DNA from 2 places in the Ornithinibacillus sp. 4-3 genome. Region 1 is predicted to be linked to the other one. Evidence: predicted binding sites of a transcription regulator. Region 1 holds the regulator's gene; the other holds the start of a gene.

Evidence for each region. The regulator LexA, encoded in region 1, represses DNA repair genes until DNA is damaged. The targets are predictions, from matches to a motif close to CGAACATATGTTCG.
Region 2: the regulator LexA is predicted to act here: its motif matches at 10,833-10,846, upstream of AB4Y30_RS08205 (Y-family DNA polymerase).

The regions. Positions count from the first base shown of each region.
Region 1 covers NZ_CP162599.1:1,583,002-1,599,093, forward strand. Annotated here, with positions in the region: gene miaB (tRNA (N6-isopentenyl adenosine(37)-C2)-methylthiotransferase MiaB) at 1-1,412, shown strand, start outside; gene AB4Y30_RS07650 (RicAFT regulatory complex protein RicA family protein) at 1,414-1,818, shown strand; gene AB4Y30_RS07655 (hypothetical protein) at 2,000-2,746, shown strand; gene AB4Y30_RS07660 (ABC transporter substrate-binding protein) at 2,772-4,010, shown strand; gene cotE (outer spore coat protein CotE) at 4,301-4,864, shown strand; gene mutS (DNA mismatch repair protein MutS) at 5,106-7,709, shown strand; gene mutL (DNA mismatch repair endonuclease MutL) at 7,726-9,570, shown strand; gene miaA (tRNA (adenosine(37)-N6)-dimethylallyltransferase MiaA) at 9,598-10,533, shown strand; gene hfq (RNA chaperone Hfq) at 10,571-10,795, shown strand; gene AB4Y30_RS07690 (AAA family ATPase) at 10,915-11,823, shown strand; gene hflX (GTPase HflX) at 11,915-13,192, shown strand; gene AB4Y30_RS07700 (aminotransferase class I/II-fold pyridoxal phosphate-dependent enzyme) at 13,164-14,426, shown strand; gene lexA (transcriptional repressor LexA) at 14,498-15,121, opposite strand; gene AB4Y30_RS07710 (haloacid dehalogenase type II) at 15,589-16,092, shown strand, end outside.
Region 2 covers NZ_CP162599.1:1,700,326-1,716,417, reverse strand. Annotated here, with positions in the region: gene AB4Y30_RS08255 (NADP-dependent oxidoreductase) at 1-686, opposite strand, end outside; gene AB4Y30_RS08250 (ArsR/SmtB family transcription factor) at 729-1,064, opposite strand; gene AB4Y30_RS08245 (hypothetical protein) at 1,393-1,782, opposite strand; gene AB4Y30_RS08240 (sensor histidine kinase) at 1,933-3,312, opposite strand; gene AB4Y30_RS08235 (response regulator transcription factor) at 3,309-3,989, opposite strand; gene AB4Y30_RS08230 (ABC transporter ATP-binding protein) at 4,134-4,820, opposite strand; gene AB4Y30_RS08225 (ABC transporter permease) at 4,822-5,856, opposite strand; gene AB4Y30_RS08220 (DNA ligase D) at 6,051-7,826, opposite strand; gene AB4Y30_RS08215 (Ku protein) at 7,923-8,786, shown strand; gene AB4Y30_RS08210 (hypothetical protein) at 8,831-9,253, opposite strand; gene AB4Y30_RS08205 (Y-family DNA polymerase) at 9,250-10,569, opposite strand; gene AB4Y30_RS08200 (cation diffusion facilitator family transporter) at 11,239-12,111, opposite strand; gene AB4Y30_RS08195 (hypothetical protein) at 12,442-13,119, opposite strand; gene catA (type A chloramphenicol O-acetyltransferase) at 13,603-14,253, shown strand; gene AB4Y30_RS08185 (DUF1801 domain-containing protein) at 14,350-14,736, opposite strand; gene AB4Y30_RS08180 (threonine synthase) at 14,855-15,979, opposite strand.

The DNA of each region.
Region 1 (16,092 bases):
GTAAAAGATATCGTGAGAAAATTGAGGTACATTATGATTTTGAAATACCTGACGATATGAAAGAGATTGGGGAAGGGAAAAAATTCCTTATCCAAACATATGGCTGTCAAATGAATGAACATGATACAGAAGTGATGGCAGGAATTTTAACAGAGATGGGTTATCAAGCAACTACCGTGACTGAAGAGGCTGATATTGTCTTATTAAATACTTGTGCAATCCGAGAAAATGCGGAAAATAAAGTGTTTGGTGAGTTAGGTCATTTAAAGCCTTTAAAAATGGAGAAGCCTGACCTAATCATTGGTGTTTGTGGTTGTATGTCACAGCAGGAATCTGTTGTAAATAAAATTATGCAGAAGCACCAGCATGTGGATCTAATTTTTGGAACACATAATATTCATCGTTTACCACATTTAATTAAGGAAGCATTTTATAGTAAGGCAAAAGTGGTAGAAGTATGGTCGAAGGAAGGAGATATCATTGAAAACCTTCCAAAAGTACGTCATGGAAAAATTAAAGCATGGGTAAATATTATGTATGGCTGTGATAAATTTTGTACATACTGCATCGTTCCAATGACTCGTGGTAAAGAGAGAAGCCGTCGCCCAGAGGATATTATTCAAGAAGTACGTCGTTTAGCGGCAGAAGGGTATCAAGAAGTGACATTACTTGGGCAGAATGTAAATGCATATGGAAAAGATTTTGAGGACATTGATTATACCTTCGCTAATTTAATGGATGATATGCATAAGATCGATATTCCACGTGTTCGTTTTACAACATCACATCCACGTGATTTCGATGACCACTTAATTGAAGTATTGGCACAAGGTGGAAATCTACTTGATCATATACATTTACCTGTTCAATCTGGAAGTAGTGAAGTATTACGCAGAATGAATCGTAAATATACAAGAGAAGAATATTTAGAATTAGTTAGAAAAATAAAACAAGCAATTCCTAATGTAACATTAACGACTGATATTATTGTTGGTTTCCCGAATGAAACAGAAGAACAATTCGAAGAGACAATGACATTAGTAGAAGAAGTTGGTTTTGAATCAGCTTATACATTTATTTATTCTCCGCGTGAAGGTACTCCTGCAGCGGCCCGTAAAGATGATGTATCAATGGATGAGAAAAAACGTCGACTATATCGTTTAAATGAATTAGTAAATCATCAAGCAGCAGATTCGATGCAAGAATATCAAGGAAAAGTTGTTAAAGTCCTCGTTGAGGGAGAGAGTAAGAAGGATCCAGATGTTCTTGCTGGTTATACGGAAAAGAATAAAGTTGTTAATTTCCGTGGGCCAAAATCAGTAATCGGCCAAATTGTTGATGTAAAAATTACAGACGCAAAAACATGGTCTTTAAACGGAGAAATGGTTGAAAATCAAGTTGAGGTGAACTAACATGGCAAAATACACAAGAAAAGAAGTATTAGAAGAAGCAAAGCAATTAGCTGCTATGCTTGCACATACAGAAGAAATTGAACGTTTCAAGCAATTAGAAGCACAAGTAAATAATCATGAAAATTTACAAAAAATGATTAAAGCATTGAAAACTTTACAGAAACAAGCAGTTAACTTACAAGCATATGAAAAAATGGAAGCATTGAAAAAAGTAGAGGAAGAAATTGAACGCTTGCAAAACGAAATTGATGCTATTCCAGTTGTTCAAGAATTTAAAGAAAATCAAATTGTAGTAAATGATGTATTACAGCTTGTAACAGGTACCATTGCACGTGAGATTACGAATTCTGTTATTGAAGCAACAGGCGGAGATTTGATGTCTGGTAAAACAGGAAAACAAATCTAAAATTTAAATAGTTTACTGAAATCCGACGATACGATTAATGTATTATCGGATTTTTTTGTGGAGAAAAATTTATTTTAAACTATTAACATTCCTCAATATACATAATCCAAGAAATAATATATGATCAAAAAGAAGTGGGCTATTTTAGCTATTTAGAGTTGATTAAAAGGAGCTATCGATGATGAAAAAATGGAAACATGCTACATTATTGTCTGTAATCGCTGGAGGATTGGCGACATCTAGTTTTATAAATATTGTAGAAGCAAATAATGACTCGAATGCAGAGATAATAGAAGCAATCGAGACAGTACAGCAAGAGTATACTGAAATTACTGGAGATAATCTGGAATTAGATTCATCTGTTATTGCTGAGGAAGAGGCGCAAGAGCAGTATCAAGAAGAATTAGAGCAATCATTGGAAGCAATAGAAAACGTTGAAGAAGAAATAACTGAGTTAGCGGAAGAATTGGTCAATGCTCAAGAAAAAGAAGATGAAAAAGCTGTAGCGCAGATAGAAGCGCAAGTAGCACAAAAGCAAACACAGCAAGTTCAAATTGCGGCAATGGGATCAAATTTAAATGGACTTGACCTTAGCTCAATGGATCTAGAAACAGCTTTAATGCATGTTCAAACACAAAGGACACAACTTTTAGATACGCAATTAAAGGAACAGCTACAAGCCGTACAAGCTAGAAATGACGAAGTTGCAAGATTACATGAACAAATTCGTTTGGCTCAAGAAGCAAACGATAAAGCATTAGAAGAATCATTAAACAGGGCTATGGATGTTTTACATAATACTCAACAAATGGACATGCTTAGGTTACAATCTTTATCTAATAAACGAAATGAAGCATTTGATCTAATGACTAATTTTATCAAAAAAATGCAAGAATCAAGAAGCTCCATTATTGGCAATATGAGATAAAGTATTTTTATAAGGAGAGTAGAGGATGAAAAAGAAGGCAGTACAATTATGGCTATGGCCTGCTCTTATTCTTATAGGAATAGCTATCTATTGGGTAAGTCAGAAAGAAGATGAGCCAACTCTGGCGAATACTGAGGCAAAAATCATTGAAATTGGTGTAATTTTACCATTAACTGGAGAGTTGTCATCAAAAGCTGAAATGATAAACCAGGCATTGAATATCTCAGTAGCAGATACGAATGAATTCTTAACAATAGCTGGTTTTGAATTTCAATTTCGTTTAGTAGTAAAGGATAGCCAAAGTGATCCAGATGAAGGACTAAAACAAGCCAAACAACTTTATAAAGAAGGAATTTCTATCTTTATTGCAGGAGCTAGTCAGGAAATAGAAGCTTTAAAACCATGGGCAGATACAGAGGATGTTGTAGTTCTTAGCTACAGTAGTACAGCCCCATCACTAAGTGAAGCTAATGACGGGATCTTTCGCATTGTACCAAATGACCATCATCAAGCTAATGCACTTGCGACATTATTGACTGATGAAGAGATAGAATATGTGATACCAGTATACCGTAATGATATCTATGGAAATGAATTACTACAATTATTTGTGGAAAATTATAAAATGCTATCTCCTACAGGCAATATAGCCGAACCAATTCAATATCAACCAGATAAAACTGATTTTGAAGTAATAGCTAAGCAAATTGAGGATGCCACGACACTAAATGATACAAAGACGGGTGTTATGCTGATTGCATTTGATGAAGCAACTGAAATATTTAAAGCATCGAAACATCTAACCGCTGTTCAGTGGTATGGTACTGAAACTTTAACACGTAATGAACCGTTAATGGCAGATAAGGAAGCTTTTGATTTTGCAAAGGAAGTAGCATTTACAGGTTTATCTTTTAGTGCACCAGAAACGGATATTTATCAAGCCATTGCACAAAAGATTGCCGATCAGGCTGAAGTGGAAGTTATACCAACAGCTGTATTTGCATATGACATCATTGGATTGCTAATGTCTGTTTCTCAAAAAATGGATATACCAGGTGATCCGATTGAGCTAAAGGAAAACCTTATTTCTCTTTCAGAAAACTATGCAGGAGCTACGGGATGGATAGTGTTAGATGATGCTGGCGATAGAAAGTACTCTAATTATGATGTATGGCAAGTAGATAAAGCATCAGAAAATAAATGGATAAATCGAGGCACTTATCAAAGAGATCCTGGTTTACCAGGCTATATTAATTATAAATAAAAAGTGGTTCTGTTCATTGCTGATCGCAATGGATAGAATCACTTTTTTTGATGGGTATGAAAGTATAATGAAAACTGACTTCCTACAGGGACATTTGCATGATAGGAACATATCTATATAAAAGACTAATTACTTTTCTGTTTTTATGCTTGGAGAGACAAAATTAATAAAATATATCATGAATTTCTAAACTTCTTCTATTTTTAATTATGAAATGTAAGAAAGCTCTATGCACTTTAGGTAAATGCCTTGCATAAAATGAAATGGAGAAAAGAGGAGGTTGCGTGTAAATGTCTTATTTAGATAAAGATTATCGTGAAATCATTACGAAAGCGGTTTGTGGAAAAGGGAAAAAGTTTGTAAAAGATAAGCACAAAATAGAACCGCTTCATCGCCCATCAAGTATTCTAGGTTGCTGGATTATCAATCATGAGTATCAAGCAGTCCAAAAAGGACGTCATAAAGTAGAGATTAATGGAAGCTATGACATCAATATTTGGTATTCATACAGTGATAACACGAAAACAGAGGTTGTAACAGAACGTGTAAATTATTGTGATGAGATTCCTTTAACTATTCGTGATGATCATTGTATTAGTGATGATTTTGAAATTATTGTCCGTGTTGTCCAGCAGCCAAATTGTTTGGAATGTGTAATTGAAGAAAAAGGCAATCGAATGGTTGTAGAAGTAGAAAGAGAATTTGTTGTTAAAGTTATTGGCGAAACAAAAGTATTTGTCCGTGTTGATCAAAAAGCATATGAAGATAAAGACAGTGACGACTGGGATGAAAAAGTCACAGATGAGGAATTGCGTGATGTCAGCCCTGATTTTTTACGGAAGAAAAGAGCATAAACTCTTAACAACTAATAAATTTAGAATCAATACAAAGAAAAAACATGTAAAAAGAAATGCTGAATAAGGGAGAGGTGAAGTTTAATCATGCATTTGCAGATAACTAACAACCTCTCTTTTTTTGTTATTTGAAAAAAATGCTTAAACGCTAGAAAATTTAGATGTAATTATGTCTGACGTAATTGGTCTAGTGATATGTTATAATTAATCTAACTAATTTTGTGTATTTGGAGGACAAATCATGGCAAAGCACACACCAATGATGGAACAATATTTACGAATTAAAGCTGAACATAGAGATTCTTTCTTGTTTTTTCGTCTCGGCGATTTTTACGAGATGTTTTTTGATGATGCGGTACTAGCTGCAAGAGAATTGGAAATTACATTGACAAAAAGAGATCCAGGGCAAAATGAACCAATTCCAATGTGTGGGGTACCTTATCATGCTGCACAAAATTATATCAAAATATTGATTGATAAAGGCTATAAAGTGGCTATTTGTGAACAAGTGGAGGATCCTAAAAAAGCTGTAGGCGTAGTAAAACGTGAGGTTGTCCAAATCATTACACCAGGAACGGTGATGGATCATGGAATGTTGAAGGAAAGTGAAAGCAATTATATTGCAAGCCTTACACATTTCAATGATGGTTCTTATGCGATTGTCTATAATGATTTATCAACTGGTGAGAATAGTATTGCATTAATTGAAGAAGGCTGGGATGCAGTCTTTCATGAGTTATATAATCAATCGGTAAAAGAAATTGTTATTTCATCAGAGCTTCCAAATGAATTCCAAGAACAGCTTCGTGAGAGACTGCATGTAACGTTATCCTACCAAGATGAGGTTAATTTTAATGCAGAGTTTCGTAATCTTTGTGATCATCTGTTGAATGATGAACGTCTGATGAAGGCATTTAGCCGTCTATTAAACTATATTCAACATACACAAAAGCGATCTCTTGATCACTTACAACCAGCAAAAGTAATTAAATTAGATAATTACTTAAAACTAGATATGTACTCCAAACGTAATCTAGAGCTTACAGAAACAATTATGAAAAAAGGAAAACATGGCAGCTTATTGTGGGTGTTAGATCGCACGATAACCGCAATGGGAACTCGTTTATTAAAAAAATGGTTAGAACGTCCTTTATTAAATAAAAAACGTATCGAAGAAAGACTAGCAATTGTATCAAGTTTATATGATAACTTTATGGAAAGAGATAGCTTAAGAGAGACATTAAAATCTGTATATGATTTAGAACGTCTAGCGGGAAGAATTGCTTTTGGGAATGCGAACGCTCGTGATCTTATTCAATTGAAGCAATCTTTACAAAATATCCCAGAAATTCTTTCCGTGCTTGAGCTATTAAATGATAATCAAGAAATTAAGAATTTAATGGAGCGCCTTTTCTATCCAAAAGAAATTGTGGAGTTACTGGAGACAAGCATTATTGATGAACCACCTATTTCAGTAAAAGAAGGTTCGATTATTAAAGAAGGTTGTAATGAAACATTAGATAAATACCGTGAAGCTGCTAAAAATGGCAAGAAGTGGATTACAGAGTTAGAGATTGCGGAGAAAGAAGCAACAAATATTAAATCACTTAAAATTAAATACAATCGAGTATTCGGTTATTTTATTGAAGTGACGAAAGCTAATCTATATCTTATTCCAGAAGACAGATATGAACGTAAGCAAACATTGACAAATGCGGAGCGCTTTATTACTCCTGAATTAAAGGAAAAAGAATTACTTATTTTGGAAGCCGAAGAAAAAAGTGTTGAATTAGAGTATGAATTATTTACAGAGATTCGTGAGAAAATCAAAGATCATATTCCAGAGATTCAATTTTTAGCAGAAGTGATTAGTACGATTGATGTTTTACAGTCTTTTGCGACAGTTAGTGAAGCGAATAATTATACACGACCAAATTTTGTTGAGAAGGAATTAAAAATTACCCAAGGAAGACATCCGGTAGTAGAACAAGTGATGAAAAACGGATCTTATGTACCTAATGATGTTTCCTTAAATGATGAACGAACGATTTTATTGATTACAGGACCAAATATGTCTGGGAAGAGTACATATATGCGTCAACTTGCTCTAACAGTGATTATGGGACAAATTGGATGCTTTGTTCCTTGTGAACATGCTGATCTATTAATATTCGATCAAATATTTACAAGAATCGGGGCAGCGGATGATTTAGTTGCAGGCCAGAGCACTTTTATGGTAGAAATGCTGGAAGCTAATCATGCTCTGCAACACGCAACTGAGAATAGCCTTATTTTATTAGATGAAATTGGTAGAGGGACAAGCACATATGATGGAATGGCACTTGCCCAAGCCATCGTCGAATATATTCATCATCATGTTCATGCAAAAACATTATTCTCTACCCATTATCATGAATTGACATCCATGGAGGATGAGTTAGACCGATTGAAAAATATTCATGTTCGGGCAGAGGAGCATGATGGAAAAGTAGTATTCCTCCATCAAATTAAAGATGGAGCAGCAGATGAAAGCTATGGGATACATGTTGCTAGATTAGCCAATTTACCAGCAGGATTAATTTCTAGAGCAACAGCAATTTTAGAACAGCTTGAGGATAAAGAGAAAGTAAATACGGTTAAAGAAACATCAGAAGAAATGGAAGTAGGACAGCTATCTTTCTTTGTAGAAAACAAGCAAGCGACAAAATCTGTCTCAAAAGAAATAGTTTCTTCTGCTCATAAAAAGGTTATGGAAGAACTAAAGGAGATTCCTTTGTTTGAAATGACTCCATTAGATGCAATGAATGCATTATATCGCTTGCAGAAACAAATACAAGAGCAATAGAGAGAGGGTGGAAGCATTGAAAATTATTCAGCTCCCAGCGTCACTTGCTAATAAAATTGCTGCAGGAGAGGTTGTTGAAAGACCCGCCTCAGTTGTAAAAGAGTTAATGGAGAACAGCATTGATGCAAAAAGCACATGGATTAAAATTGATTTAGTAGAAGCAGGTCTTGAAGAAATTAAGATCACGGATAATGGGGAGGGGATGTCTCCAGAGGATTGTGAACGTGCCTTTTTAAGGCATGCAACGAGCAAAATAAAGTATGAAACAGATTTATTTCATATTGGTACTTTAGGCTTTCGTGGTGAAGCATTAGCGAGTATTGCTTCAGTTAGCAATCTAACTATTAAAACATCATTAGGCGAAGAAGCAGGAACGCTACTACAATTAGAAGGTGGCGAAATTACGCATCGAGATCGTAGTGATGCCAGACAAGGTACGGAAATTACTGTGCAGCAATTATTTTTTAATACACCTGCACGGTTAAAGTACATGAAAACACTCCATACTGAATTAGGGCATATTACGGATGTCCTGAACCGAATTGCTCTTGCAAATCCATCTATACGAATTGAAGTAACACATAACGGGAAGCGATTATTCCAAACGACAGGATCTGGTGATGGACGACAAGTGATTGCGAATATTTATGGAATGAATGTAGCAAAGCAAATGCTAGCTGTAGAAAAGCGAACATTAGATTTCCAGATACAAGGTTTTGTTTCTAAACCAGAATTAACAAGAGCTAGTCGTTCATATATTTCTATTATCATTAATGGTAGGTATATCCGTAGTCATGCATTAAATCATGCGATTACACGTGCTTATCACACATTACTTCCAATTAATCGCTATCCAGTTGCTGTCTTAGCTATACAAATGGATCCAATCTTAGTTGATGTGAATGTACATCCAACAAAGCTAGAAGTACGTTTTAGTAAAGAAAAAGAGCTAATAGAGGCCATTGAAGTAATGATACGTGATAACTTTCGTAAACAAACATTAATACCAGAAATAAAGCCTAAACCAACGACAGAAGAAAGAAAATCAGTTCAACATGAGCTTGATTTCAATCAATGGCAAAAACATGTAGTTCCGGAACCATACAAAGTAAATGAAACAATGCAAATCCACGAAACTCCAGTTTTTGAGCATAAAAGTATTACTGAAGAATTACCAAATCAAATAGAACAAGAAATTCATATAGAGCAAAAAGAACCAAAAGAAACTCCGTTACCTGTTCAAGAAAATTCACCGCAAATAGAAGTAGAGCCACAACAGCGTGTTCCAGTTATGTATCCTGTTGGACAAGTTCAAGGAACTTATATTATTGCTCAAAATGAACAAGGATTATATTTAATTGATCAGCATGCTGCACAAGAAAGAATTAAATATGAATTTTTTAAAGAGAAATTAGGTAAAACCATTAATGAATCTCAGGAGCTGCTTATTCCACTTACCTTTGAATTTTCGAAGACAGAAGCTATTTTTATTGAAAAATTTAAAGAAGAATTTGAAAAAGTAGGTTTATTTTTCGAATCGTTTGGTCATCAAACGTATATTATTCGCTCTCATCCTACATGGTTTCCAAAAGGATTTGAAATAGAAATTATTCAAGAAATGGTAGAACAAATCATTCAAAATGAAAAAATTAACATCGAAAAATTACGTGAAGAGGCTGCAATTTTAATGTCATGTAAACGTTCGATTAAAGCAAATCACTATTTAAATGATAAAGATATGTTTCGCTTGCTTGAAGACTTACGAAATACAGTTGACCCATTTACATGTCCACATGGCAGGCCGATTATTATTCATTTTTCTTCATATGATTTAGAAAAAATGTTTAAACGTGTGATGTAGTTATTAAATCGTAATAGGAGTAGAATATTGAAAAAGACTGTGATAGTGATTGTTGGCCCAACTGCGGTTGGAAAGACAAATTTAAGTATTGAAGTTGCTAAACAATTTAACGGTGAAATTATTAGCGGTGATTCCATGCAAGTATATAAAACGATGGATATTGGAACTGCAAAGGTAACCCCAGTAGAAATGCAAGGGATACCTCATTATCTGATTGATCAAATAGAACCGAATGAAGCATACTCTGTAGCTGATTTTAAAGAAGATGTTCAAAAATATATTCATGAGATTTCAGAAAGAGGAAAATTGCCAATTATTGTTGGGGGTAGTGGACTCTATATTCAAGGAGCGTTATATAATTATCATTTCTCTGATAAACAACGTGATGAATCAATTACTAAAAGATTAGAGGAACAGCTAGAGAAGCATGGTATTTCTCCATTGTATGAGTATTTACAGGAAGTAGATCCTGCTCAAGCAGAGAAAATACATCCAAATAACCATCGTCGTGTTATTCGAGCATTGGAAATTTACGAAACAACTGGGAAGAAGATGTCTGAGATAGAAGCAACACAGACGAAAGAATCTCCATACCATATTATTTTTATTGGTTTAGAAATGGAGAGAAAATTATTATATGAACAAATTAATCACCGTGTAGATCTGATGATGGAGGCAGGATTGTTAGCTGAAGTAAAAAGACTTTATGAGCTTGGATTAAAGGATTGTCAATCTATGAAAGCCATTGGTTACAAGGAATTCATTCCTTATTTCGAAGGATTTCAAGAATTAGAAGAAGCAATCGAACTACTCAAAAGAAATTCCCGTAGATATGCTAAACGTCAATATACTTGGTTTAAAAACAAAATGGATATTACTTGGTATTCAATGAATCCAGATGAGAAAATAGAAAATTACAAAAAAATATTAAAAGATATAGAAGGAATCCTTAAAAAAATATAGAATGTTATTTATTAGATAGAAATAAGGAGGAATCGCTATGGCACAATCAGTAAACATTCAAGACTTCTATTTGAATCAACTTAGAAAGACACACGGGGCTGTAACAGTGTTCTTAACCAATGGATTTCAATTAAGGGGAATAATAAAAGCCTTTGATAATTATACGGTCTTACTGGAATCAGAAGGGAAGCAGCAACTTATATACAAGCATGCGATTTCAACATATGCACCACAGAAGAATATATCTTTTGAAGAAGAATAATAAAAATCGTTTTGTGAGGAAGTAAGTAATCCTTACAAAACGATTTTTTATGAAAAAAACTGGGCGAATGTCACAATTCTGATATGAATTCATATACTAGCTTACACAGGGGTGATCTTGTGAAAGTGAAGGCTATGGAAGCAAAAACATCCAAAATTAATATTGTTCTCCAAGAAGAGAAAAATGTTTTATATCAACGGGAGAATGAAGTAAGTCATCCTTTATTAGAACAAATCGATAAAGCATTTGCAGATTTAATTAATATGAATGAAATAAAGGGCACATTAAAGGAAATTTGCGCGATGTTATGGATTAATCAGCAACGAGAAAATTTTGGTTTACTAAGCAGCAAACAAGTTTTGCATATGCTATTTACAGGTAATCCTGGTACAGGAAAAACAACCGTTGCTCGTAAGCTTGCAAAAATTTATTATGAATGGAATTTTTTGTCTAAAGGACAATTTATAGAAGTAGAGCGTGCTGACCTTGTTGGAGAATACATTGGGCAAACTGCACAAAAAACAAGGGCATTGATTCAGAAGGCACAAGGTGGGATCTTATTTATTGATGAAGCTTATTCTCTTTCAAGAGGTGGAGAGAAGGATTTTGGAAAAGAAGCAATCGATACACTCGTAACACATATGGAGAATAATTATACTGATTTTGTACTTATTTTAGCAGGCTATCCGAATGAAATGGAAAATTTTTTGAATTTAAATCCTGGACTACAGTCAAGATTCCCATTTATTATTGATTTTCCTGATTTCTCAGGTAAAGAATTACTTGAGGTAGCTAAAAAGATGGTTATGGCAAGAGAGTTTTCTTTAACGAAGGAAGCGGAATGGCATTTGCAAAAGCATTTTCATGAAAAAACAAGCACATCAACCCGCCATTTTGCTAATGCTCGTTATGTACGAAACACAATAGAACATGCGATTCGTAAGCAGGCGGTTCGTTTAATGAAAAAACAACCTTTAACTGCAGAAGACCTCATTTTTTTATCAAAAGAAGATTTTTCTTTTTTATAGAATTTCCCCAAAGCATTACCTATTGCTATCATATTTTCTAAATTAATGTAGAATAAAAGTAATCTATATGTAAAGGACGGAAAAAAATTATATGAATGAAAAAGAAAAAATTCTTATCATGGCAGTAAAAAGACCATTCGAAAAAGAAGAACGATTTTTATCCTCCGTTGACGAGTTAAAATCATTAAGTGCAACAGCTGGTGGTGAAGTGATCGAAGTAATTACACAAAATCGTCAGCAGATTCATCCAGCTACTTACTTAGGTTCAGGAAAAGTGAATGAAATAAGAGAAAGAGTGGATAGTTTAGAAATCGATCTTGTTATTTCTAATGATGAGTTATCTCCTGGGCAGTTACGAAATTTAGGAGATTTATTTGGAGTACGTGTCATTGATCGGAGTCAATTGATCCTAGATATATTTGCTATGCGTGCAAAGACAAAAGAAGGTAAGCTACAGGTCGAATTGGCACAATTAGAATATACATTGCCGAGATTACGAGGTATTGGAATTGAACTATCTCGTCTTGGAGCGGGAATTGGTACACGTGGTCCTGGGGAAACAAAACTTGAGACAGATCAACGACATATTCGTAGACGTATTGATGAAATTAAACGTCGACTTACTTTAGTGGTAAAACAGCGTGAACAATATCGAAAGCATCGCAGGGAAAAGGGCGTATTTCAAATCGCTATTGTCGGTTATACCAATGCCGGTAAATCAACCATCTTTAATCGGATTACAAATAGTGATTCATTAGAAGAAGATCAGCTTTTTGCTACGCTTGATCCGTTAACGAGACAGCTCCCATTGCCTTCAGGCTTTCAAACATTAGTTACGGATACGGTAGGATTTATTCAAGATTTACCTACTTCATTAATCGCTTCTTTTCGTTCGACTTTAGAAGAAGTTACTGAAGCAGATTTAATCTTGCATGTTGTAGATAGCTCACATCCTGATCAAGAGCAGCATCAAGCAACAGTGTTAAAAATTTTGGAGGATTTAGAAGCACATCAAATTCCCATGTTGACGGTCTATAATAAAAAGGATAAAATAACATCGGATTTTATTCCATTACATCAACCAAGTATTGTTATTAGCGCATATGATGAAGCTGAGTTAGAGCGTTTAATTATAAAAACAGAAGAAACAATTTGTGAAAACTGGGAGTCATATGCTTTACGTTTACCAATGAATGAAACAAAGAGATTACACCGTCTATTAAATGAATCGATTGTGAAATATAATCAATTTGATGAAGAAACAAATGAATATGTTGTCCATGGTTATATATCAGGAGAGCATCCACTACAAGGCTTTATAAAGGAGAACAATATCATAAATGATGGAACGAATCATACAACAAGTTGAAGCAGAGTGCGTGGCACTACATGAACAAGTAAATAAAATGGTAGAGATAAATCAAAAACGAGTCTTAGAAGCATTTAAAAATAATCGTATTGGCGATTATCATTTTAACTCTACAGATGGTTATGGCTATGATGATCTAGGTCGTGAAGGTCTAGAAAAACTGTATGCAGAAGTATTTGGGGGAGAAGATGCACTTGTGCGTCCGCAAATTATCTCTGGAACACATGCGATCTCAACAACCTTATTTAGCTTATTGCGTCCAGGTGATGAGCTATTGTATATTACAGGCGCACCATATGACACGTTAGAAGAAGTAATCGGAAAACGTGGAAATCAATCAGGTTCTTTAAAGGATTACCATATAGAATATAATGAGATTCCCTTACTGGAAAGTGGAAATGTAGACTTTCAAGAAGTGGAAAAAGCTATTACTAGTAAAACAAAGGTTATTGGGATTCAACGGTCAAAAGGATATAGTGATCGGCCTTCATTTACGATTGATGAAATTGCAGAAATGGTTAATTTCATAAAAGGAATAAATGAAAACATCATTGTCTTTGTTGACAATTGTTATGGAGAATTTGTAGAAGAATGTGAACCATTACATGTAGGAGCTGACGTTATTGCTGGTTCTTTAATTAAAAATCCCGGTGGAGGCTTGGTTCGTTCTGGTGGTTATATCGTTGGGAAAGAACATATTGTAGAACAAGCAGCTAATCGTTTAACAGCTCCAGGTTTAGGAAAAGAAGCAGGAGCAACTTTAAATATGCTCCAGGAAATGTATCAAGGATTCTTCTTAGCACCGCATGTTGTTGGGGAATCTATCAAAGGCTCGATTTTTACTGCAAGACTTATGGAATTACTGGGATATACGACAACACCTCATTATCAAGCAAAACGTACGGATTTAATTCAGTCGATTACTTTTAATGATCCAGAACAGATGATTGCTTTTTGTCAGGCGATTCAAGAAAACTCACCTATTAATTCATTTGTTGCCCCCTATCCAAGTAAGATGCCAGGATATGATAATGAAGTAATTATGGCAGCTGGAACCTTCATTCAAGGGGCGAGTATTGAGTTAAGTGCTGATGGCCCAATTAAACCTCCTTATCTTGTGTTTGTACAAGGAGGATTAACATATGCGCATGTCAAACTCGCGATAATAGGTTGTGTAAATAAATTAATAGAAAAAGGTTATATCCAACAAGGTAACTTAATAATTAGTAAATAAAAAAAGCAAGCTTCGTTGATCCATATTAAAATCAACGAAGCTCGCTTTTTATGGTTTAAGGCTATATTTTCTTATCCAAAATGACGATATAATCCAATGACTTTACCTAGAATCGATACATTTTGTAAAAGCAGTGGCTCCATATAATCGTTCTCAGGCTGTAAACGGATATGATCAGATTCTTTATAAAAAGTTTTGACAGTTGCTTCATCATCCTCTGTCATCGCTACTACAATATCACCATTTAATGCTGTGTTTTGCTGTTTAACAATAACCCGATCTCCATCTAGGATTCCTGCATTAACCATACTTTCTCCTTCAACAATTAAAATAAATAAATTATCGTTCTCATTAGCAGCAGAACGTGGTAGAGGAATATATTCTTCTATGTTTTCAATTGCTGTAATAGGAATACCAGCTGTAACTTTCCCAATAACGGGAGCATAGCGAGCTTCATCTTTTGGAACTGAATTTTCCATATCTAAATCCAAAATTTCAATCGCACGAGGTTTGGTAGGATCTCTTCGGATATAGCCTTTCCTCTCTAATCTTGATAGATGTCCATGAACAGTTGAACTAGAAGCTAATCCAACAGCTTTAGCAATTTCACGTACAGATGGTGGATAACCTTTAATCTCAACCTGCTCTTTTATGTAATCGAGTATCATTTGTTGTCTTTTAGCCAGTTTTGACATGTCTGCTTCACCTCGCTCTTTATGTTTGATTGTATTAATTTTATCATTCATAAAATCAAAATGCAAACATTCGTTCGAATAAATTAGTGGAAAAGCTGATAACAAAGGGGAGTGGGGCTGAGCTGTTTCTATTTAGCCCCAAAAATAGCCCCAGTAACATTGTTTCCAAAAAGTTGAACAGCTTTATCTTGAGTTTCTTTTAGTAGTGTATTATCTAGTCGCTCAGCAATAATGTTTCTTGGTAATTCTTTATTTAATGTAAGCAAGCTTATAGAAAATAACTTGTGTGGTAAAGATTTATCAAAAAATGAAATACTTGTAACGATTAATTATAAAGCTTTAGCGGATATTTATTAAAGTTTAATCAGGACAAATAAAAATGTTAGAATATATTAAAGGATAAGAAAGTTAATATAAATATAGAGTACTATAATAGCTTCAGATTAAATTCAAATTGGAGGTTTATCATGAATCCTAAAGTTATTACATTTGATGTATATTCAGCTTTAACTGATCTTAAAGGTAGTGTAGTTCAGGAATTGCAAAATGTTTTACAGGATGAAAATATTCACTATCCTACCATGTTTCAAATGTGGCGCGATAGACAATGGAATTACTTATTGATTACTAATTCTCTGCAAAAAGGATATGTTAGCTATCATACATTAACGACACGCGCACTAGAATATACGTTAAATCAATATAAAATTGATCTGACAGAGCAAGAAAAGGAACAATTAGTAGCCGGATGGAGCCGATTAAAGCTTTGGCCTGAAGCAGAACAAATATTGATGAGGCTTAGAGAAAAAGGGTATAAACTCGGAATGCTTTCAAATGGGGATGAGTACATGCTACGTACATTAGATCAAACATTTAATTTTTCTTTTGATTATATTTTTTCTTCAGATCAGGCAGGAGTTTATAAGCCTAGTGCGGAGATTTATCAACTTCCTTTAAATTTATTAGAGATT
Region 2 (16,092 bases), 120 kb from region 1:
CCTTCGTTTTTTATAATTCTAAATGATTTTTCGAGTGTACTGCCTCCAAGTGTATCGAATACCGCATCATAATTTTCCAGGATATCTTCAAATTTCTCTGTTTTGTAATTAATGATTTTATCTGCACCAAGAGATTTTACTAAATCCGAACCGGCTTTACTGGCAGTTGTAGCAACAGTCGCACCCATTAATTTCGCCAGTTGGATTGCAAAAGTACCAACTCCACCAGCTCCTGCTTGAATCAAAATCTTTTGTCTCTTTTGTAATTGCACTATATCATGTAAGGCTTGATAAGAAGTTAATCCAACCAATGGGATGGATGCTGCTTCCTCAAAGCTCAAGTTTTTAGGCTTTAAGGCGATATCATCTTCATGAATGGAGATATATTCCGCAAAAGTACCGATATTACTCTTACGTGGACGTGCATATATTTCATCACCAACTTTAAAACGTGTCACTTTTGAGCCGATCTTTACTATGACACCAGAAAAGTCATTACCAAGGATAAGAGGCATTTTATATCTAAGTAGTAATTTCACTTTCCCATCACGTATTTTGAAATCAATAGGATTAATACTAGCTGCATGAATTTCTGCAAGTACCTCATGTTCATCTATTTCAGGTGTGGGTATTTCTACTAGGCGCATTGGAACTTTTCCATATCTATCAATAATCATTGCTTTCATTGTCCATACCTCCAGCTCATGTCTATTTGTATTTCAACACGTTTAGTAAAAATTCTGCATGTATTTATCAATATCTAGCACAAGTGTTTTTAATAAACTTAACTTTGTACGTACGTCAATATAATAAAAGTTTTTTGTACCTTCTTTACGCATGGAAATAACACCAGCATCTCGTAAAATCCGAAGATGATGTGACACTGCAGGTCGCGAAAGATGTGTTTGTTCAGTAATTTCACCTACACGCAATCCTGTTTGACAATCTGTTCCCATTAAAACTAATAAAATTGATTGACGTGTTTCATCTCCAATTGCCAGTAGGACTTTTTGACAATTAATAAAGTCTTCCTTGATAGTATTTAGCTGGTCAAGTTTATTCATTCAATTAAATACCTCCTGTAATTAGTTTAATAGTTTAAGTTGATGAACCAAATAACTAAATAAAACGATATACGATTACGATTTCCTATGCAATATTGGGAAAGAAAATCGAGACGAATAAATTTTAGGGTTTCATTGATTCAATAAAGGTATTTAAATGAAGAAAAGTTCGCAGTCATTCAAATTCTAATTAAAGAATTATGAATCCTAGTCCGGACTTTTCTGTTTATAAACATTCTATTTTGTATTTAGAGTTGAGCGACTTAATACAATAAAATTGCCATGTTCTTAATCATCTGGCCCAATTACCAGTGTAATTCAAAGATAACTATTTTTTTTCCTTAATAAATAATGTTAACAGGAAAAACAGTAGAAAACTCAGAAGTAATGCTACTCCCCCACCGATATAAATGAATAAAGTGACACCTTCAGGTAGATTAAATGGTTTAACCATATATAACCACATTCCTACTGTTAAGCCGATAGATCCTATTATCGCACTCCAAACATGCAGCTTTGTCAAAACGGTTTCTGTTGTTTGAAAAATCTTATAGAAAACTGCCCATCCAAAAAGAGTTAACCAACCGACAACAAGAATATGTGCATGAACCGCTCTAAATGCATATGAACCTGAACCAGCCATATGTGCGCCTAATATTGCTCCAATCAACCCAAAAATCCCTGCAAATCGTAATAAGTTTTTACTATTTTTATTCATACTGACTTCTCTCCTATTTGTTCATCATATTTTTATAAATTAATCATCTATAATGTACTTCCTGAATATGAACGGAGTGTGAACAGACGTTTATAAAAATTAAGTTGAAAACAAATAGAGCAATTTGCCTGATTTTATATATAAATAATACTAATTTACAGGTAGTTCAATAGCAAAGGTAGTTCCTTTATTTTCTATACTATCCACATGAATTAATCCACCATGCAGTTTAACAATGGCAGCAACAATTGATAATCCTAATCCAGTCCCCTCAACTGAATGTGTCCGTGAGGTATCTACTCGATAAAAACGATCAAAGATTCTTTCTTTCACGTTATCACTTAATCCTATTCCTGTATCTTCAAAGGTTATCAATACGGATTTTTCTTTCTCTTCAATTGATATTTCAATATTTCCATTCACTTTGTTGTATTTGATGGCATTGGTTAACAAGTTATCCCAAACCGTATGAAGTAAAGACTTATCTCCATTGATTTCTACATCTGGTAATGTAAACTCAAGCGTAATATCTTTTTCAGCCATTTGCCACTGATAGTTGCGTATTAGTTCCTTCATTTGTTTTCCAACATTAAATGACTCTTTTTTCAAAATATCCTCATCACTATCTAGTGAAGCAAGTAGTAGTAATTGTTTCGTTAATGTAGAGAGCCTTTGAATTTCTCCGTTGATGATAGAAATATAAGTGCTTCTTTCTTCTTGACTTATTGAGTCATTTTCCAATAGATTTGTATACCCTTTTATATTAGATAAAGGTGACTGTATATCATGGGAAATATTCGAGGTGAACTCTTTCCTCATATCATCCATTTGCTCCAGTTTTTTAACCATTTGTGAAAAACTATGTGAAAGCTCTCCTAGCTCATCATGGCGACTAATATCAAGATGAACATTAAAATTGCCATTAGCAAGTGATTTGGTAGCTGTTGTAAGTTTTAAGATTGGATTAATTAAATATTTAGTACTAAAAATAACCATAATGATACTTAAAATAATCGTTAATGCTAGTAACCAGCCAAATAAAATATGCATCTCATTAAAAAGAAGCTTAATATCTGGTCTTAGAAAAAGAGCATACTTTTCCTCATTATGTGTTAACGGTACACCAATCGTATTCTTTAATTCATTTGCAAAAAAACCTGTAACAAATGTTTCCTGTGGAAAATCTAGAATACCATGAAAAATTTCTCCGTTTAATACTTGTTCTTTAGTAGAATTAGCTAGATTATATTCCCTAAAAGGTGCACCAAAATAGGATTCCTTTCCAGAATTATCAACCAAGAAAATTTGGTAGCCAATAGAAGAGATATTTTCCAAGTACTCATTAAGATTTATCTCCGGATGATTGTCGGTAAATTCAGCAATATCTAATGCAATCTTTGTGTTTTTATGATCATTATAAGGTTTTAACTTTTGCTGATAATACGCATTGGAAATTAAAAAAGCAAAAATTCCACTAATAATCATAATGCCAATGGTTATCACAACAAATTTCACATAAAGTGATCTCATCTGCGATTTGCCTCCAGTGAATATCCAATTCCACGTACTGTCTTAATTTGAAAATCATTCGTCAATTTAGAAAATCGTTCCCTTAATCTTTTCACATGAACATCTACTGTTCGTTCATCCCCTTCGTAATCCAAACCCCAAATATGCTCTATTAGTTGATCGCGAGAAAATACTTGCATTGAATTTAAAGCCAAAAAATACAATAGTTCAAATTCTTTTAAAGGTAAAAGAATCGTTCTATCCCTAATCTGAACCTCATAATTTCTTTTATTTATAGTTGTACTACCTAAGCGAATAATAGATTCATCTAATTGTTTATCACATCGTCGCAATAAAGCTTCTATTCTAAAGTTTAATTCTTTTGGTTCAAATGGCTTGACCAGGTAATCATCTGTCCCTGATCTAAATCCTTCTTCTTTATCCTCAATATGACTTTTAGCTGTTAAAAGAATTACTGGAATATCATATTTCTTTCGAATTTCCTTTGTTAATGCATAACCATCCATATAAGGCATCATCACATCCACTACTGCTAAATCACATGATTCTCTATTAAGAACTCCCAATGCTTCAATACCATCTTTTGCTTGAAATATTTTATACCCAGATTCGGATAAGTGAATACTTACTAGCTTTAAAATATTAATATCATCATCTACAATTAGAATAGTTGTCATTTTGTATTCTCCTATTTTAATCAAAATATTAGTTTTTTGTTCATCTATTCGATTAAAAGTATATCTAATAAATAATAGCAAATTAACAGCCACTTAAAAACGTTTAGGCTGTTAATTAAGCTTTCCCCTATATTATGTAGAACTTTAATCTCTACTTTGTAAAACGATTCCATCACTCATTTTAATAACTTGGTCAGCATATGAGAGCATTTCTTCATCATGAGTAACCATTAATGTAGTAATATTCAAGTTTTTAGTTAACTCTCGAATCAATGCTATAACATCTTTAGATTTTTTCGAATCTAGACTTGCAGTTGGTTCATCCGCGAAAATTATTTTAGGTTTATGAATGATTGCACGAGCGACTGCAACTCGTTGCCTCTCTCCACCCGACAAGGAAGATGGATAAGCATTTTCACGATGGTCCATTTCAACTAATTTTAGGATTCTATCAACTTCCCTTTTTTGTTCATTTTTCTTTAATTTTGTTTCAGAAACATCTAGCATGAGCACTAATTGTTCTTTAACTGTGAGAAAAGGAACAAGATGAGCAAATTGAAAGATAAAGCCAAATTTACTTGATCTTATTTTACGTACCTGTTCAGCATTCATAGCAGTCATATTGTTACCATCAAATATAACTTTCCCATTTGAAGCAGGTTGTAGGCCTGCCGCTATTGTAAGGAGCGTACTTTTACCAGAGCCTGATGCACCTACTAATGCGGTTACCTCCCCTTCCCTAAGGGAAAGATTTATTCCTTTTAATATTTCTTCTTCTATTTCACCATTAGTAAATGTTTTTCTTACTTCATCAAGTGTGATAATTGTCATATTAAACCTCTCCTTGTTGTATTGCTTGTAATGGTTCAATTTTTTTGATTTGTAAACCTGAGAGTGTAGCTCCAATAAAGCCAATAATTAGAAAGACGATAGATAATTGTACTGTTGTTGCAAAGGTTAAATGAAAGGGCATTCCTTCAGGTGCAACCATATTGAAAATTTGGCTTAGTGTAATCGACATAATCAGTGCAATGATTGTAATAAAAAGCATTTGTGTCCACATCATTTTAAATAATCTACTTGTTTTTACACCAATTGCTTTTAAAATACCGTATAAACCAATTTTTTGAACGTTCATCATATAGAAAAAGATAGCAAACAGCATTCCACTAATTACAACTAAAAACCAAACAATCATATTTAAAGACATTTGTTCTGCATTGTAACTTGGGATCGTATTAAGAAAATCTTTATTTGAAAATGATTGTAATCCAGTTAATTTTTGTGAAGCATCTCCCCTTGGTATAAAAAGTAATTGCATTTCCATAACTCGATAAATTTCTTGATAATTTTCCATGTTTATATAAGCGACAGGGGTATGACTATATTTCTTTTGATCAACAAATCCCTTTACGATAAACTCGCCACTAAATTGATTATTCGTTAATGTATCCCCAATTTTTATACCTTTATCCTTCAATGAACTATCTAATATAACTTCTCCTGGTTTAACATTTTCAAATAACCCTGAATCGGTAGAAGTAACAAACGCAACACTTTGTTGTTTATCATCCTTGTCATTTAGAAAACCCATTTGAATAGAAAATGCCACAGCATCTTTTTGTTCATTTAATATCTCTTCTTGTAAATCATTATTTATTTTTGATAGGTTATAAGTTTCATCTGCATCCTCATTCATGTAAAATTGCCCTTTTGGTAAATCTTTAATGAGAGCAGCATTGTCCTGCGATAATCCATTTGCCAAACCAGATATGATAAATGTTAATAAACTAACAAGAAAAACGATTGAACCTAGAATCAAAAATCTTACTTTATTTTTCTTTATTTCTTTCCATGCAATATTCATCTCTAATTTCCTCCAATCTCTGTTAACATCTATAGCTTATCTATCGAATGTGAACAGAAGATGAACAGCAAATTACATTTAGTAGCACTTATATGGAGGACCGAGATATATACAGAAATTCGTGGTAATTGTATCGAAAATAAGGATGTTTATAAATCAATTGCAATACTAAAAAAAGAGCAATTGCTCTCTTTTTAGTTCCTAACCATTTTTATTACTTTACGCATCTGTTGCTTAATTCCAGTCTCAAAGTAATCAGTAAATGGACATCCTATCTCTCTTACTCGATCTGCTACATTAGTGATTGTAAACGCTGTTGGATCTAAACCTTGATGAATTTCATGCCAATATAGAGGAGTGGAAACTGTTCCCTCTTTTGTCGCCCTAGGTGAATAAGGAGCAATTAATGTTTTATCTTTACCATGCTGTAGATAATCAATGTATAATCTTTCTTTACGATTCTTTTTCAGACGTTCCGTAGTGAAATCGTTCGGGTATGCCTGTTCCAAAGTTTTTGCAACTGCCTCCGTAAAAACGCCTGTCTCTTCATATGTCATACTCCCACTACGAATAGGAATATGCACTTGCAGACCTTTGTTTCCCGACGTTTTTACATAAGATACAAGTTTTAGGTCGTCTAATATCTGTTTTATCAATCGCGCTGCTTTTACTGCCAGTGTAAAATGTTCTCTATCGGGCGGGTCAAGGTCAAATGCAATTTCTAATGGTGTAGTCTGCCCTAACTGTTGAAACGGTACATGATACTCTATAGAACCATGATTTGCCAACCAAACTAAGCTTTCTAGCTGATTACATACGATAAAATCAGCATCATTAGATAATAAATAGTCTGGTGCATAATCAGGAAGATTTTTCTGAAAAAATGATTCTTTATTAATCCCATCTGGGTAACGGATAATTGTTAAAGCACGTTGTTTTAAGAATGGCAACATCCAGGGTGATATTTCCCGGATATAGACTAGAAGATCTTTTTTAGTATAAACATCTGACCATAAGTATTTATCGGTATTGGACACATCTATTGGCATTTGAGCCATATCTAGTTGTAATTTATCCAGTGTACATTCTGTATAAGGAATATTTGGATTAATGCTTTTAAAATTAGGTTCTCTCAACTCCCCACCATGTAAATCTAATGTATTGATTGTACTAGTTATTGCTGGGGGTAAGTGATAAGTACCGTTAGAAAAATTACCTTGCTCTTTAAAGAGATTTTGAACAGTTTCCACTGATTTTTTTGATAACCCATGCTTGCATATGCCAATCTTTATTAAATTTTCGTCATCTAATACGTTAACAGTAAAATATCCATTGCTAGGATTATACTCTGTTAATATCCCCTGAATCACTCTCCAATTTTTAATCTTATACCAGTCATGATGGTTCTTTCCCTTTTGATAAGCGCTATCTTTTCGCTTTGCAATGATGCCTTCACTCTTAGATGTAGAAACAACCTTCTGGATTTCTTGAATGGATGTAAAGGTTTCTACATATTTTAAAATCGGATTATCAGGAATTGACTGCAGGAGTTGATGAAGAATTACTTTACGAAACGATAAATTTTGTTGATGCAATCTCTTTCCGCTTTTTTCTGTAATATCAAATGCCATAAAAGTAGCTGGTCTTTGTTTTGCCCGTTTTTCTATTCTCTCAACGCTTTTCATTCTTCCACGAGCCTGTATAAGACCAAAATTAGCTTGGTAGCGATGATTCAAGATGACAAGTTCTCCATCTAATTCAAGAGGAATTTTGTGTTTAAAGTAACTATAATTATCCAAGCAGCCTTTAATAATCTCTGGAAACTTACTGGAGATATCTTGATTATTTTTGCTTATTAAAATAATGTTCTTATCATCTAACCATTTTAATCTACAAAAAAATCCATCATATTTTACTTCATATATCCATTCGTCACCTTCTGGAATATCTGTTCTTTCTATTGGCTTCATCCAATCCACATGTATCACCTCTACTTAATAGGATGTCTCATTTTTTGTATAAAAAACTAACTAAATAGCAAAATAAGTTAAAAAAGGAGATAGAAAATGCATACAATGTGGAAAGGAACAATCAGTTTTGGTCTAGTTAATATTCCTGTTAAGATGCACGCTGCAACTGAGAATAAGGATATTAAATTGCGACAGCTGCATAAGAAATGTAAGACACCTATTAAATATGAAAAAACTTGCCCTAACTGTGAGGAAGAAGTTAAAAATGAGGATATTGTTAAGGCGTATGAATATGCTGCAAATAAATTTATCATCTTAGATGATGAGGAACTGGAAGCTCTCAAAAAGGAACAGGAAGATAAAGCTGTAGAAATCATTGATTTTGTACAACTGCAAGAAATTGATCCTATTTATTTTGAGAAAAGCTACTATTTATCCCCAAACGAAGGGGGTTCAAAAGCATATGCGCTATTGCGAGAGGCTTTAACCGATACTGGAAAAATCGGGATTGCGAAGATGATGATTCGCTCCAAAGAACAACTTGCAGTAATTCGAGTATATAAAGATGCCATAGTAGTGGAAACAATTCATTACCCAGATGAAGTACGTAACGTTAAAGATGTGCCAAATGTGCCTAATAAAGAAAGTGTCATGAAAAAAGAATTAGACACTGCGAAGATGCTTATAGATCAGTTGACCACAGAGTTTGAACCAGAAAAATACAAAGATGATTATCGTACAGCACTTATGGAATTAATCGAAGCGAAGAAAAATAATGAAGAAATTGAAATTGGTGGAGAATCTAAAGCTAAACCAGATAATGTAATTAATTTAATGGATGCGCTCCAAGAATCGCTTAATCGTGCAAAAAAAGATAATCCTAAGTCAAAACCGAAAAAACAACCAGTAAAGAAAAAGACAGCTACAAAAACAACTGCGAAGAAAAAAATTACTTCATAATATATAAAGCCCTTCACCTGATCAAAGTGAGGGGCTTATTCATATTAATGCATCTTATCATACCATTCAAAAGAATCCATACATTCCACATTTCTTATTTGATCTAGTGTGCAACTAACTGTGCGTCCATCTCTGAGCAGTAAATATATTTGATTATCATCATAGCCTAGCACTTTGCACTCAATATCTTTGTAATAATTGCCATTTTTTATGATATTTGCTTGAATCAAAATTGGGTAATCATCTGCATTAGCATGGAATAACGCTTTTGAAATCTCTATTTCCGTCATTTTATTCTTAGGAGCTACAGTTAGCATTTGTCTGTCTACTTCTTCTTTTTTTAGCGCTTCTGAATGGTCGCTCAGCATCATACCAAACCATTTAACAATACCCCTATCTTCATATCCAAATTGTTCTGGTGTAACTTTAATAACATTCCATCGTTTTGGTATGGAAAATTGTCTCATTGATCTTCCTCCTTATCCGCTCTATGGCCGCCGACTAATTTAGCACGAAACTTAGCCATTCCAGCGTCCGTTAGACTAGAAGCATGTAGTAATGATGTATAGCCGTATTTGGCACGTATATGGCTTATTGTATCGTCTAAATTATCACTAATAATAGTATCCTCAATGGAATCAAATAAACTCAATTGTAATAATCGTTTAGGCTGTAGCTTTCCAAATGTAACATTAATCACTCGTACAGGAAAATACTCATAATATTTATTAAAAATTAACAGCATGTATCCTTTTAATTGTCTGGAGTTATCTGTAGGATCAATTTTTATTTGGTGGTTAAATCCGCTTTGATTAATATTTTTTGAATATCCAATGTATAGCTTCACTACACCAGTGACTAGCTTGTGCTTTCTTAATCTAGTAACATTTTCATCAGTCATTTCGCGAATAACAATCTCAATGTCATGTTTATTGGTATAGTCTCTATTTAATATCTGATTTCTGCTGAAAGACGTACTTTTAGGAATATAGACATCAGATAACATAGTCCTATCTATACCATGAGCGTGAAAGTAAAGTTGCTGTCCCAATACCCCAAATCTTTGTTTTAACTTATTCACATCGTATTGTGCTAGTTGAAATATATTATGGATGCCTATTCGTCTTAATTTTTGTTCTGTTTTGCTGCCAATTCCCCAAAAATCACTTAAAGATTCTATTTTCCACACGGTATTGGGGACGTTCTCGTATCTCCACGTACCAATAAATCTGTTTTGATCATCATGTTTTGCCTGATGATCAAGTGCAAGTTTGGCTAACAGAGGATTATCACCTATGCCTATCGTTAAAACGAGTCGTAATTCGTTCCATACATCGTCTTGAATACGTTGCGCAATATCGTCTGTCGATCCAAATAATGCGTGAGATTTTGATACATCAAGAAACGACTCATCAATTGAATAAACCAACACATCTTCATCTGCAACATATCGTTTAAAAATACGTAAGATAGCTAAATTTTTTTCTAAATATAATGCCATGCGCGGTTCTACAATTTCTATATTGGCATTACGAGGAATTTCATAGACTCTAGTTCCTGTCTTAATTCCATATTCTTTTTTAACAAGTGGAGACGAGGCTAACACTAAGCCACCCTGATTATTTGGTTTGGAAACAACAGCGATTCTTGCTTCTAAAGGATGTTGATTACGTTCAGATGCTTCGACGGAGGCAAAAAAACTTTTAGCATCAATACACATGATATCTCGACTTGGCTCTTTTGTGTAATCCATCATCACTATATCTTCACTAAACCTTTCCATTCATATCGCTCCTATAAATACGAATATATGCTTCCATCTAATGTTATTATAGGAACATTTGTTCTTAATTAGAAGTGGTAAAATATGTATGTAATGTTTTCACCAACAAAATAAGGAGTAAATAAAAAAATCCCCTCACAATGTGAAGGGATGGATAATCTTATTTCTCTCTACATCTACATTCAAATTCAGGTCGACAACGATGGCTACAGCTACATCCACAATGATGATGATGGTTGCATCTATCTACTTCCCAGCATTCACAAATAAATATTCTACGTTTTCTTCTACGTCTACTCCTATATAACGCCCTGATAGAATCTTCGCAACACATAATTAATCTCTCCTTAATAGTATTAAGACCAGTAGCCTTATTTTAATATATGGAGATTTTTAAAAGTTGATTGGACAAACCATCTGATTAAAACTGCTTATTTATATCTGGAAAACCGTCAACAGTGAACTTGTTACCATACGCCATGCTTATAAGCTAAATTATTTTATGCATGTAGCTACTGCTGTATCTTTTTTCCGGTTCAGGTGATCCATCACTACAAAAAGTGCTTGTTTATCTCATGTTGTTATCCTGTCATCATTGCTTTATGTATATCTGATCCAACAGCATAAAAAATACGCCCTTGAAAGAGCGTTTTTTGATAATATTTCTTTTTATTGGTCAGGTTCTACATGGACATGAACATCATATATATCAAATTCTTTCATCATAACTTCGTTAACTTGTGTGGCTATGTCATGCGCTTCTTTAATATCTAAAATTGAATTAACTAATATTACTACATCTAATATCTCGTTATTTCCATAGTTCCTTCCTTTAATTTCCTTGACTCCTTTTACCCCGTTCACTTCTAAAATTTCATTCTTATAAAGTTGAATTTTATCTTCATCGAATCCATCAGATAATTCATAAGAAGCCCCCGTAAAAATGTCCCAACCAGTTTTACATATTAACAACCCTACGATAAGGGCAGTTACAGTATCTAGCCATGGCATATTTAATTGTGAGCTGAATATACCTATCGCCACACCAATACTAACCCAGGCATCCGAAAGATTATCTTTTGCTGCTGCCATAACAGCCTTACTATTAATTCTATTCGCCAATTTTTTATTATACAAATAAACAAAATACATGGATATAGCAGAGAAAATCCCTACGTAAGCAGTTAAAATATCTGGAGCTTCTTCTCGTGCTTGAAACATGGAGACGGTCGCGTCGATTAACACTTGTAGCCCTACAGCAATCATAATAAATGCTGCAATCAATGCTGCTATAGACTCACTTTTCCAATGACCATACTTATGGTTTTTATCTGGCGGTTTTTGAGATATTTTAAGCCCTACAAGTATAGCAATAGATGCTATGATATCAGTTGTATTATTTAAGCCATCTGCCCTTAAGGAAGTAGAATTACCAATATACCCCACAGTCAATTTTATTATGGAAAGAATCACGTATGCAATAATGCTAATAATTGCGGCACGTTCTCCTAATTTTAAGTTTTTATATTTTTGGTTTTCCACCTATAGACCTCCCACTAGTTTCATCTAAAATATGATACAGCATCAAACACGGGTGGGTCTATAGAAACCTTGTTTCACTATTATAGATATCTAGCTGATACAAAAATATGTTGCATCAGATTAAAAAATACGCCCTGATAAACACAAAAGAAAAAACATCTCATGATTGAGACGTTTAAATAAAAAATGTTAACTATAGGCTATTAATAAACATACGATATATCGTGTTTGTAAATCTTTTTATTTTTTATCGTTTCTATATCGTCGTTAGATCATTTAATTTTTCATTAGCATATGCTACTTACCTTAAGCATCCTCTTTTGACATCAATTAATTGGCATCTGTGTTTTTTCCAATTGATTCATATACCTCTATAGCTTCATTCTTACTATGTTCTATTTCTTGTTTTTTTCTACTTACATATGTATTTTCTTGTTTAATGGCTTTTTTGAATTTGTGTTTGTATATAAAATAACGTGGAGATGGGAAAATAATTTTTTTAGGTAACTGTTCAAATCTTTCTAAGTGTTTATTATTTCTATCCGATCCAGGTGATACAACATATATGTTATTCATCGCATCTTGATAGTATACTTCTAATCTTGTTCCATCGGAATATGAATCAAATCCATCTAGGTCAGTTTTCTTTAACTCTAGCTTAATAACATCTTTTTCACCCGGGTCAATGTCTAACAATGGTTGCGATAAATGATATTGCTTTAAAAACTTTCTTTCGCTTGATTTAATCGATAATAGGATAAATCCTTTAACAACATATCCTCTTCCTTTATTTTCTATATCTACCTCCCATGTATAAGATTCACCTTCTTTATTTTGAGAACGAATTCTGTATCTACTTATTATTATTTGTGAGGAGTACTCCATCAATAGAGTTTTACTAGCATATCTTACTGTGCCTATAGTAATTATGATTAATAAAATATTAATTAAATCGGAAATTTCTAATAACAGCAATAAATCCGTGAATCTATTTAATTCTTGGATCATTATTTATCCGCTCCCCCTTAACCCAATTAATAGAAGTATATCATGATTAAGTTACACCCATCACTAATTCTTAACAATTCACCAACTATATGACTATTAGGGTTAGTGATTAGTACTCCTATTTTCAATATGTATTCATCATTTAGCTTCCGGTTATGATAGTACCATTGATGTTTTGCATGACTGCTGTTGCATCATTAATCCTACCTCTCCCAACACATGTTACGTTGTGCTTCGTAACTTTTGCTAGCTATGACCATTCCTGTTGTGATGGTTTGAGATACGTTAGATATTTCAAATTAAAATAAGTTGGCGATAAATTCACCTAGCTTGTTGATTTACTCCAAGGAAGAATATAAAGCATATAAAATAATATGTTAAGATTAACTTATACTAAGTAAAAGGAATGATACTAATGAAAAAAGCAGTTGAGTTAGCTTCCTAAAATTATCGAACACTAAAATTTTAGGAGGCTTTTAGAAGATGAAATTCAATAAAATTGATATAAAAAATTGGAAGAGAAAAGAAGTTTTTAATCATTTCTCAAACCAACAAACAAGCTTTAGCATCACTAAAAACATTAATATTACTAAGCTATATAAAATGACAAAAGAAAAAGGATATAAATTCTATCCCGTATTCATTTTTTTAGTTACTCATGTGACAAACTCAAATAAACATTTTAGAATGAACTTTAATGCTGAGGGGGAGTTTGGATACTGGGATACAGTAGTTCCATTGTATACAATCTTTGATAAAAAATCAGATTTATTCTCCACTATTTACACAAATACAGGTGAGGATTTTAAAAAGTTTCATGATGACTACATTTCTGATACGGAGCTGTACAATGCAACAGGAAAAATGTTTCCGAAAACACCTATACCTGAAAATATCGTTAACATTTCTATGATTCCATGGACTTCTTTTACTGGTTTTAACTTAAACATGAATAATAATTCAAATTACTTTTTGCCAATAGTAACTGCAGGTGGATTCATTAATGAGAACAGCAATATTTATTTACCTTTATCCTTACAGGTTCATCATTCTGTCTGTGACGGTTATCATGCAGCTCTATTTATGGATAGATTTCAAGCTCTTGTAGATAATCCTCAAGAGTTATTTGAATAAATAAGCTAAAAAGCACTGGCTAATTTTATTTAACCAGTGCTTTTTAATCTGTAGCTTTGAAATAAAGCTGAGTCATTTTTGCAAACCTCGTTCACCTTAAATAGCTTTAATCCACTCTATTACTATTTCTCTCAATTTTTCTTCTTTAGCTATAACATCATTTTTATCAGTAAATTTCATTATAGCTCTATCCGCTGCTTTCCATTCTAACATACCGCTGGAATCTAAAATCAGAGGTTCTTTAGTCTTTCGAACTTTCACCTTAGCACCACAATGAAATATAAGTCGAATAAATCCTTTTCCATGAAGATTAAACGTAATTCGGTCTTCACCCTCGTAACAGAAGCTAGGTGCATTCCATTTAATATGTTCCGTAATTTTACCATCTGTACTTAAAATGATACTTCGGACCTCTTCTATTTCTTCTTTAAGTGGATGGTCAAGATTTTTCATAAATTCTACTACCTGCTCAGAACCAGACAAATTCTTATTCCCCCTGATTTTTTATTAGTAGTCATTATTCTACCACCCTTCATCATAATCATTGTAGTAATCCATCAACAAAATCAGAAGGCATTGATAGTGTTAATGTTATTCTATTTTAGAAGTTAATATTTGTTTCATTAATCATTTTTGAAATGGTCGAACTAGCCTTTAGCCCATCGCCTGATATCATCATCACTACATCATCATCGATTTGAAATGTCCCTTCATTTACAAGTTGGCAAATTCCTGCATATGCAGCAGCAGAAGTAGGCTCTACATAGAAGCCTTTAGTAGCAAGTTCTTTGACTGCTGAAATTATTTCCTCTTCACTTACGTCTAGCACTTGTCCAGCTGTATTTCGCACAGCTGCTACTACTTGACTTCCTTTATTAGGAGAAGAAAGTGCAATGCCTTCTGCTATCGTATTACTAAAAGAAAGTGGATCTCCAATGTTGAAAAATTCTCGATAAATAGGATTACAATTTTTAGCTTGTACAACAAATAATCGAGGGATATTACTGATTTGTCGATTATCAAGCAACTCTTTGAATCCATAATAAATTCCTAATATGGCACTTCCATTTCCTGCAACTGATATGATGTTTTTTGGAGACTCAAAATTGTTTTGTTCCCATATTTCATATGCTAATGATTTTGTGCCTTGAATAAATAAAGGGTGCCAATTATGTCCTGCATACGATTCGCTATCTTTTTGTGCGGCAGCAGCTACGTCCTCACGATTCCCCTCTATTTCATGTATCAAAGCACCGTAGGCTTGGATTTGTGCTAATTTCCCAATAGAAGTTCCTTTAGGTACATATATTTCAGATTGAATATTTGCAAGTGCACAATATGCTGCAACAGAAGCTCCGGCATTTCCAGAAGAGTCTTCGGTAATTTTTTGAACATTGTGTTTGATTAAACTATTAACAACCATTACGGTTCCTCTATCTTTAAAAGAGCTAGTAGGCATAAGATTATCAAGCTTAGCTCTCAAACGGCATTTTGTTGTAGGTACATTTACTAACGGAGTAAGCCCTTCATTATAAGTCACAGTCAATTCACCATATTTGAGAGGATAAGCGAAATCGTACCTCCACATATTGAATCGATTACTTATAATATCTTCTTTTGTAAATGATGGACTATACTTATAACTAATATAAGATCCACAACTACATCGCCACTGAATATTATCCTCTTTGTATATTTTATGACAATTGTCACAAACCAAGCTCATGGAAACACCTCTTTCTAATATCTATTTTTAAATAATTCTAAATGCATAATAAATTATCGGAATATGCAATATTATCTTAAAATTTTATATTTATGCAAATCGCTCATAAAAAA